Regions from separate parts of the Pseudomonas phytophila genome, predicted to be linked through region 2. Evidence: riboswitches for the same ligand, from Rfam matches in the RefSeq annotation. Region 2 holds a riboswitch; each other region holds the start of a gene.
What was found. Region 2 has a riboswitch for cobalamin ahead of cobW (cobalamin biosynthesis protein CobW). Riboswitches for the same ligand answer to the same signal wherever they lie in the genome.

Region 1: linked by a shared signal. The riboswitch ahead of K3169_RS20300 (ABC transporter substrate-binding protein) and the one ahead of cobW (cobalamin biosynthesis protein CobW) in region 2 are both predicted to bind cobalamin.
Region 3: linked by a shared signal. The riboswitch ahead of cobO (cob(I)yrinic acid a,c-diamide adenosyltransferase) and the one ahead of cobW (cobalamin biosynthesis protein CobW) in region 2 are both predicted to bind cobalamin.

What each region holds. Positions count from the first base shown of each region.
Region 1 is NZ_CP081201.1:4,489,829-4,493,099, forward strand. It holds gene K3169_RS20285 (transposase) at 1-99, opposite strand, end outside; gene pcsA (phosphatidylcholine synthase) at 240-959, opposite strand; cobalamin riboswitch at 1,171-1,366, shown strand; gene K3169_RS20295 (hypothetical protein) at 1,331-1,570, opposite strand; gene K3169_RS20300 (ABC transporter substrate-binding protein) at 1,569-2,609, shown strand; gene K3169_RS20305 (FecCD family ABC transporter permease) at 2,606-3,271, shown strand, end outside.
Region 2 is NZ_CP081201.1:3,248,029-3,251,299, forward strand. It holds gene K3169_RS14765 (CbtA family protein) at 25-732, opposite strand; gene K3169_RS14770 (CbtB domain-containing protein) at 742-927, opposite strand; cobalamin riboswitch at 1,024-1,248, opposite strand; cobalamin riboswitch at 1,306-1,545, shown strand; gene cobW (cobalamin biosynthesis protein CobW) at 1,670-2,734, shown strand; gene cobN (cobaltochelatase subunit CobN) at 2,738-3,271, shown strand, end outside.
Region 3 is NZ_CP081201.1:4,977,362-4,980,632, forward strand. It holds gene K3169_RS22500 (cobyrinate a,c-diamide synthase) at 1-714, opposite strand, end outside; gene cobO (cob(I)yrinic acid a,c-diamide adenosyltransferase) at 725-1,336, opposite strand; cobalamin riboswitch at 1,434-1,652, opposite strand; gene K3169_RS22510 (PQQ-dependent sugar dehydrogenase) at 1,755-3,098, shown strand.

The sequences.
Region 1 (3,271 bases), 1.2 Mb from region 2:
CATCGATGCACAGACATCGGGAACTGAGCAGTTGTCATCAAGAACCATGCTCGCAGCACGTTGCTTGAACTCGCGGGTGTAGGTCTTTCGCTCTTGCATGGAACCTCCTGATTGGGCGAATCATATCGCCCTTAAGAGGTGTCCGGGATCATTAAGCCAGTTCAGCTCGGCTCCTACAGGTTTAGCGCGATCCTGTAGGAGCCGAGCTTGCTCGCGATGAAGACTGTGTGGCTAGCCCGTCAAGCCCGCCACTTACCCCAATATTCCAGCGACGTACGCCACAGGCAGATGCCGATAAAGTAAGCCGACATCGTGAACCATATGCCCATGACCACTGGCCCGTTATGCGGGTGGTTGATGATCAGCAACGCACTGGTGATCAACCAGATCGTAGTGACCAGGATGTTCAGCGGCATGAAACGACGCACTCTGAATGGGTGTAGAAACTTCATTCTGGTCACGGTCAGCAATGCCAGACCGATAATCGTCAGGAAGGTCACCCAAGGTGTCGGCTGAATGATGTACAGACACAGCGCCACCACGTTCCAGGCCGCAGGGAAGCCTTGGAAGTAATTGTCCTTGCTCTTCATTTCCAGATTGCAGAAACAGAACAGCGACGAGACCAGAATGATCGCCGTGCTCAGTAACAGCGTATAAGGCGGCAACGGAATGTAGCTATAAATGAACAACGCAGGAATAAACACATACGTCAGGTAGTCAATGACCAGGTCCAGTACCGAACCGTCAAAGCCCGGCAACACGGATTGCACGTTGAATTTGCGTGCGAGCGAGCCATCGACGCCGTCTACCGCCAGTGCCAGGCCTAGCCACAACAGGCAGGCTTTGGCCTGATCATCGAACAGGGCAATGGTCGCCAGGAATGCGATGACCACGCCGGTGGCGGTAAAACCGTGGGCACCCCAGGCTTTAAGCCAGGCCACTCGTTGAGTCGATATCACAGGAAAATGTCTCCAAAAGGTGAAGCGGACCAGTGTAAACCTGGTTGGACGGACTATCGACCGGCTATCGGTCGATAAGGTTCACCGCCGGACGGTGTTAACACCCGGCCATTAAAGGCTTGCATCATGCGCCGAGCAAGCGAAACGTACGATAAAAAACTGTCTGCCAACGGCTGATACAGGAAAAATCCCCACTCTTTTAAGCATATCCATTACCATGCCGCCCGTCGGTTTCCAAACGGGATTAATAGGGAATCCGTGATGACCTCAAGGTCGTCAACCGGAACTGCCCCCGCAACTGTAGGCGCTGAGCCCTGCTCCATCGATGCCACTGGGTCACTCCGGGAAGGCCCGAGCACGGCGATGATGCGTCAGTCAGGAGACCTGCCGACATCAGGAAGCTGCATCGCCGTTGCGGGACAACCCGTCAAGCGGTCGCGCTTTCTGGCAACTGACCCACCGGCGGGGTGTCCGGGGAGTACATCCGTCAGCACGGCGAAATAGCCGTGACTGATTGACCCTGCCGGACCTATGCCAGCAGCAAGTCGTGATGTGTATCCAGCCAGAACACCATCGTGCGGATAACCGTTCGAATGGAGATCGTTTTTCATGTCTTTGCCTCGTTTTGCTGTGCTGCTTGCCGGTCTGGGTTTTTCTGCGCTGACGCTGGCGGCCAACCCTGCCCCACAAATCTCCGCCACACAGACAACCTACCCGTTGACCCTCGATAACTGCGGCGTGCCGCTGACCTTCGCCAAAGCACCCGGCAAAGCGGTGACCATTGGCCAGTCGGCCACTGAAATCCTTTACTCCCTCGGGCTGGGCGACAAAGTGGTCGGTACGTCACTGTGGTTCAACAACGTGCTGCCCCGGTTCAAGGACCTCAACGACAAAATCCCGCGTCTGGCCGATAACGATCCCAGCTTCGAAGCGGTGATCAACAAGCGTCCGGAACTGGTCGCAGTACAATTCGAATGGATGGTGGGTCCCCAAGGCGTGGTCGGCACCCGACAGCAATTCAACGAAATGAAAATCCCCACCTACCTCATGCCGTCGGACTGCGAAGGCAAGGACAATCTGGTGGGGGCGGACGGCACGCGCCTGCGTCCGTTCTCGATTGACAGCCTGTACAAGACCGTCACGCAACTGGCACAAATCTTCGATGTCCAGGCTCGCGGTGCCGAGTTGAACGCCGACCTGCAGGCGCGCCTTGCCAAGGCTCAGGCCAGCGTCAAAGGCAAACACCTGAAAGACGCCTCGGCAGTGTTCTGGTTTTCCAGCGCCGACCTGAATGTTGACCCTTATGTCGCCGGACGCAAGGGCATTCCGGCGTTCATGATGGACACCCTGGGCATCCGCAACATCGTGCAGTCCGATGAGGAATGGCCGACGGTCGGCTGGGAAACCATCGCCAAGGCCAACCCGACCATTCTGGTACTGGCACGCATGGACCGCCGCCGCTTTCCGGCCGATGACTTCCAGAAAAAACTGGAATTCCTCAAGACCGATCCAGTCACCAAAAACATGGACGCGGTGAAGCACAACCGGATCGTGATTCTCGACGCACAAGCCATGGAAGCGACGATTCGCACGTTCGACGGCATCGATGAACTGGCGGACGCCATCGACAAATTCGATCTGCACCCATGACAGCTCAGTTCGCCGGTCGCTTGTTGCGCAAGATTTGCCTGCACGGGGCCTGGGTGCTGGCCGTTTTGCTGGTGGCGATCGTCGCGGGCATTGCGATTGGTGAGACGCCAATCAGCCTGTCACTGGTGTTTCAGGTGCTGGCCAACAAATTGTGGGGGGCTGGTTTCGTGCTGGACCCTATCGATGAAGGCATCGTCTGGAATTACCGACTGACCCGTGCCCTGGTTGCCGCAGCATGCGGCGCAGGGCTGGCTATCTCAGGTGTGGTCCTGCAATCACTGCTGCGCAACCCACTGGCCGATCCTTACTTGCTGGGCATCTCCGCCGGGGCCTCGACCGGCGCGGTGCTGGTGGCGATCATCGGCGTTGGCGCAGGTGCCATCTCTTTGTCAGCCGGAGCCTTTGCCGGGGCCATGGCGGCGTTTGTACTGGTCGCCCTGCTCGCTCGCAGTACTGGCGCGGTCAGTGGCAGCGGGCAGATCATTCTCGCGGGCATCGCCGGTTCGCAACTGTTCAACGCCCTGACCTCCTTCCTGATCACCAAGTCGGCCAACTCCGAACAGGCACGCGGCATCATGTTCTGGCTATTGGGCAACCTCAGCGGCGTGCGTTGGCAATCGGTCACGCTGGCCGTGCCCGTGGTGTTGATCGGTCTGGCGGTC
Region 2 (3,271 bases):
AGCGTATGTCAAAGTTGCTCAAGGTCACGCTTGGTCCTGCTCAGGATTGTTACGACGGAACAGCCATGTGCTGATCAGCCCCATGGCGATCCAGAACACTGCGTTGGTCAGCAGCGAAGCCATCACGAATTGCGACTCCAGCGCCTCAGGTGCCAGGCTCTCGTGGGTTTCAGGCTGCGGTGCACCAATAAGATGAGGCACTACCAGAATCGCCACCCCCAAGGCTTTCAATAACCAGTTCTGGGCAAACACGATCAGCGCGAGCGCGACAGCCGTCGAGGCCGCGGTGCCAATCCACCAGATTTGTCGCTGATTGAGGTCCGCTGCAGCGGTGCCCGGCAGCTCGGGCGGCAGGCCCAAAGTTGGCGCCAGAGTAAACACCGCAAAGCCGGCCAGCCCCCAGAACAGGCCTTGCGAAGTCTTGCCAGGCGCTCGCAACGTGTACAACGCGGCCAGCATTAGTGCGAAACCGACGGCGACCACCAGATTGCCCCCGGTGGTCGACACGATGCGCTGCCAGCCGTCTTCCGGCGACCAGGCTTCATCATCATGCACGTGACCAGCGGGTGCGGCTTCGCCATGTGAATGCTCATGAACCTGCTCGGCAGGCGTGTTCTCGTAGGTTTCGGCTTGCAGGATCAACGGAGTGATCCAGAAACTTTGCAGCAGGGTCAACAGCAGGGCGGCGAGCAGGCCGGTGAACCCGGCCGTTTGAGCGATTCGCTTGAACATGGTCAGGTCTCAATGGCAAGGGAAGGCGGCGCTGTGCCGGGTGTCGTGAGCGGCATTGTGGACCGCTTCGATATGCGAGAACCCGGCAAAATAGACCAGGCAGGCGCCAAGAATGGCTGCGCTGATGGCGGCGGTCAGACGTTGGCTCTGGGTAGTTGCAGTGTTGGCGGAATGGCTGGTTGTACTGATCGACATGGCGCTTCCCTCTTGATGTCGGCAAGCAGGCATGCGCAGCACTATCCCACTGACGAATATCAGGGGAGTGCAACTGCGCCCGCCCACCGCGGGTTCGTTATTTGTTTCATGTCGGGCCGGTCTCCGGGCTTGCGAGGGGTTGAGCGCTGAATGGCGCCGACCTGCAAGAATCGCCTTCCCATGCCGTGATGCGCACAGTGGATCTGATTCTTCGCTCGCTTACCGTTGCGGGGGCAGCGCCGGACTTGCACAGACCAGAGGTCTGAACTCACCGGTTTCCCGTTTCACCCCGTGAGGGGCACCCGTAACAAGGCATGTAGGAGAGCATGCGCCTGCGTGGAACGTCAATCAGTTGATTGACCTGCCCGCAGTCACTGCGTAGCCTTGCGGGTTCGAGGTTCTCCAGTCTATCTGCGGGTCAGACGATTTGGAGCTAAGACGGGAACGCGGTAATGCCGCGGCTGCCCCCGCAACTGTAAGCGGTGCTGATTTATCGCACGGTCATTGCACTCTCTGTACAGCCACTGCCCGTCAAGGGCGGGAAGGCGCAATGACTGCCCTGGAAGCTTTCCATGGGTACCGCAAGCCAGGAGACCTGCCTCGATTCGGGCCTTGAGCCCGACGAATTCTCACTACAACCGGGCGGGGTGATCCGGTGGCGAATCGTATCTCTGTGGCTACACATCTGTGGCTACACAGGGTTTTCGTCCCGCTTGCCCGCCGTATTGCCAAAGGGCATCCGATGAAAACACTGGCCAAACTTCCCGTCACTATCGTTACCGGCTTCCTCGGTTCGGGCAAAACCACCTTGCTGCGCCATATGCTGGATAACGCGGAAGGTCGACGCATTGCGGTTATCGTCAATGAGTTCGGCGAGCTGGGCATCGACGGCGAAATCCTCAAACAATGCACCATTGGCTGCACTGAAGAAGAGGCGGTTGGCCGCGTTTATGAGCTGGCCAACGGCTGTCTTTGTTGCACCGTGCAGGAAGAGTTCTTCCCGGTCATGCGTGAACTGGTTGCGCGTCGTGGCGATCTGGATCACATCCTCATCGAAACTTCCGGTCTGGCCCTGCCAAAGCCACTGGTACAAGCCTTCCAGTGGCCGGAAATTCGCAATGCATGCACCGTCGATGCGGTAATTACTGTTGTCGACAGTCCGGCAGTACTTGCAGGTACGTTTGCTGCATTCCCTGATCAGGTCGACGCTCAGCGCAAGCTCGATCCGAACCTGGATCATGAGTCGCCATTGCATGAGCTGTTCGCCGATCAACTGGCCAGCGCCGATCTGGTCATCCTCAACAAGTCCGACATGATGGACGCGGCCGGTCTGGCTGCGGTGCGCGCTGAAGTCTCCGAAGAGCTGCCGCCTGCGGTCAAGGTCATCGAAGCCAGCAGCGGTCGTCTGCCGATCAATGTCTTGCTGGGGTTGGGGGCTGAATCCGAGCAGCATATCGATGGCCGCAAGACCCATCATGATCACCACGAAGGCGATGATCATGATGACCACGACCATGACGCGTTCGACTCCATTTCGATCAAGCTGCCTCAATCCGAAGAAACCCTGCTGCTTGCCGCGCTGACCCAACTGGTCGTGCAGCACGGCATCTTGCGGGTCAAGGGTTTCGCGGCCATTGCCGGCAAACCGATGCGCTTGCTGATTCAGGGTGTAGGCACGCGTTTCGACAAACACTTCGACCGCGCCTGGAGTGCTGATGAAGAGCGTGCCACTCACCTGGTGCTGATCGGTCAGAAGCTTGATGCTGCGGCACTTGAATCCCAACTGCGCGCTGCGCTAGCGGACTGACCCATGCACCTGTTGAGAACCCAGCCCGGTGGTTTTGTACCGGACGACAGCATTGCCGACCTCGGACAAACCCCCGCTGAGCTGGTGATTCTCTGCAGTGGCGATTCCAGCCTGGCATTGCTCGCCGAAGCGGCGCAGCAACTGCCGGACGATTACCCGAGCTTGCGTCTGGCTAACCCGATGCAGGTTCAGAACCATGCTTCCGTCGACCTCTATTTCGATGAAGTGCTGCGCCACGCCAAGGTCATTCTGATTTCTCTGCACGGCGGGATCGGCTATTGGCGCTACGGTGCTGAGAGACTCATGGAGCTCGCAGCCCGCGGCGTGCAGGTGATCATGGTGCCGGGCTGTGATCGCCATGACCCCGAACTGACTGAGCGCAGCACCGCACCCGCTGAGGATTGCCACCGGTTATGGCAGTTTCTGCGTCAGGGTGGCATGCACAACGCGCTGGAGTTCTACCGTTGCATCGCGAATCGCCTGCTGGATCGGGATTACGCCTGGTCCGAGCCCAAAGCATTGCCGCGTACTGCGGTT
Region 3 (3,271 bases), 1.7 Mb from region 2:
GCCTTCAAGCAGCGGCTCGGCTGGAATAATTTCCGGAGCAGCGAAGGTCACGGCGGGTGGTAAGGCCACTTCGCAGGTGCTGGCCAGTGCATCAGCCGCTGAGTCCAGGCGCAGGTCCAGGTCATTCAGCTCACTGGCTTGTACCAAGCCGAGATGACGGCTTGGCAGCTCGATTCCGGTTTCCCGTGACAACGCGCCGTACCAGCGCAAACCTTCGGTGAGGCTGCCTTCCAGCAATTGCGCATGGCGCACAGTGCCGACACGGTTGGCCAACACACCGGCGAACGGCAGGTCCGGCTGATAGCGCGCCAGCCCCAGGGCCAATGCGCCAAAGGTCTGGGCCATGGCCGTACCGTCGATCACGCCCAATACCGGGACACCAAAATGACGAGCCAGATCAGCGCTGGACGGCGTACCGTCGAACAAGCCCATCACGCCTTCAATCAGAATCAGATCAGCCTCGCCCGCAGCTTCCCACAACAGGCGACGGCTTTCATCGGCGCCGACCATCCACAGGTCGAGCTGATAGACCGGCGCACCGCTGGCCCGCTCAAGAATCATCGGGTCGAGAAAATCCGGCCCACACTTGAACACGCGAACCTTGCGGCCCTGATTGCGATGCAGGCGAGCCAATGCGGCGGTGACGGTGGTTTTACCCTGACCCGAAGCGGGCGCGGCGATCAATACCGCCGGACAGTGACGCGGCTCGCTCATGACAGTGCGCTCACAGCTCAATGCCTTTCTGGGCACGAATACCAGACTGGAAGGCGTGCTTGACCACGGTGATATCGGAAACCGTGTCGGCCATGTCGATCATTTCCGGCTTGGCGCCGCGACCGGTCACGATCACGTGCTGCATCGGCGGACGCGCCTGCAAGTCGCTGAGTACCCGCTCGATGTCCAGATAGCCGTGCTTGAGGGCAATGTTCAGTTCGTCCAGCACCACCAGGCCAATGGACGGATCACGGAGCATTTCCAGAGATACTTCCCAAGCGGCTTCGGCCGCAGCGATATCGCGCTGACGGTCCTGGGTTTCCCAGGTGTATCCCTCGCCCATTACGTAGTAACGGACCTGTTCCGGAAAACGCCGAAAGAAGAACTCTTCGCCCGTGCTGTGACTGCCTTTGATGAACTGCACGACGCCGCACTGGATGTCGTGGCCCATGGCCCGGGCGAGCATGCCGAACGCGGAGCTGCTTTTGCCTTTGCCATTGCCGGTCAAGACCAACAGCAAACCGCATTCGTTAGGGGCGCTGGCAATGCGCTCGTCCATGACGGCTTTCTTGCGCAGCATGCGCGCCAGATGGCGTTCGTCACGTTCAGGGGATTCGTTCATCTCAGCTCTCCGCTTGAGGGCACGCGAAAGCAGACGGAGGGCATAGCAAAGACTGACAGCACGACCACAGGTCATGCGCAGAGCATCGCCCGCCGTGATGCTGTTGAATGGATCAGGCCGGTCTCCGGGCTCATGAGCGGGCGAACCCGGCTGCGCGCCTTCCCATGCCTGAGCACAGTGGCAGTTTGCACAGTTTTCACTCATTTACCGTTGCGGGGGCAGCGCCGGAATAGCTCGAAAAATAGCGAGCGCACCGGCTTCCCTGTTTCACTCGATCAGTCCGCGGACGATGAGCACCTGAAACAAGCGCGCAGGTTAGAGCCTTGCCCCCGGAGCGTCAATCAACACAGGGGTTGAACCTCAACCGCGTGAGGGCCTCTACCGCTTACTGCACCACTGCCCGTTACGGAGATCCACCATGTTCACGCTCAAACCGCACTACGCCGTCTTGCTCGTGCTCGCCGCTGGCCTCGCGGGCTGTGGCGAGTCCTCGACCCTGCAAGTCACGGACGGAACAGGCCCGTCTCCGAAGTTGCCGGAGCCCAACACAACCCTGATCCCAACGGTCAACATCGCCCCGGCCGTCGGCTGGCCGCAGGGTGGCAAACCAGTTGCGGCCCCGGGCACCCAGGTCGCCGCCTTCGCTGAAAACCTCGATCACCCGCGCTGGCTGTATGTGTTGCCCAATGGCGATGTGCTGGTTGCCGAAACCAATTCCCCGCCCAAACCCGATGACGATCAAGGCGTCCGTGGCTGGGTCATGAAGAAAGTCATGGGCCGCGCCGGGGCCGGCGTGCCCAGCCCTAACCGGATTACCCTGTTGCGCGACAAGGATCACGACGGCGTGGCAGAAACCCGCACCGTGTTTCTGGAAAACCTCAACTCGCCGTTTGGCATGACGATGGTGGGTAACACGCTCTATGTGGCCGATACCGACCGGCTGATCAGCTTCCCCTATAAAGATGGACAGACGGCGATCACCGCGCAACCGACCAAAATCGTCGATTTGCCCGGCGGTACGCTGAATCACCACTGGACCAAAAACGTCATCGCCAGCAAAGACGGCAGCAAGCTTTACGTAACGGTTGGCTCGAACAGCAACGTGGCGGAAAACGGCATGGCAGCTGAAGAAGGTCGGGCAGCAATCTGGGAAGTAGACCCGGCGAGCAAAACCCACCGCATCTTCGCCTCGGGTCTGCGCAACCCGAACGGCATGGACTGGGAGCCGACCACGGGCAAGTTGTGGACCGCGGTCAACGAGCGCGACGAAATCGGCAGTGACCTTGTGCCTGACTACGTGACCTCGGTTCAGGACGGAGCCTTTTACGGCTGGCCGTACAGCTATTACGGCCAGCATGTGGATGAGAGGGTTAAACCACAAAATCCGGAGCTGGTTGCCAAAGCGATCGCGCCTGACTTCGCGGTGGGTCCGCACACGGCCTCGCTAGGCCTGGTCTTCGCCGACGGCAAAACCTTGCCTGCACCGTTTAACGAAGGGATGTTCATCGGCCAGCACGGCTCGTGGAACCGCAAACCACACAGCGGATACAAGGTGCTGTTCGTGCCATTCAAAGACGGCAGACCAGCTGGTACGCCAATCGACCTGCTGAGCGGCTTCCTCAACGCCGACGAAAAAGCACAGGGCCGCCCGGTTGGCGTGGTGAATGACCATCAGGGTGGCTTGCTGGTGGCCGATGATGTGGGCAACAAAATCTGGCGGGTGACGGGAGCGAAGGCACAACAGGCGGGTTTGAAGCCTTAGCCCTAAGGATCGCTGGATCGGGGGCATGCCTTCAGATTACGGTAAGTCCACTGACGCCATCGCGAGCAAGCTCACTCCTACAGAAGATCGAATTCCAACTGTAGGAGTGAGCTTGCTCGCGATGACGATGTACCAGTCAGTGCAAATCCAGCTGACACTCTGGGGATGAGAAA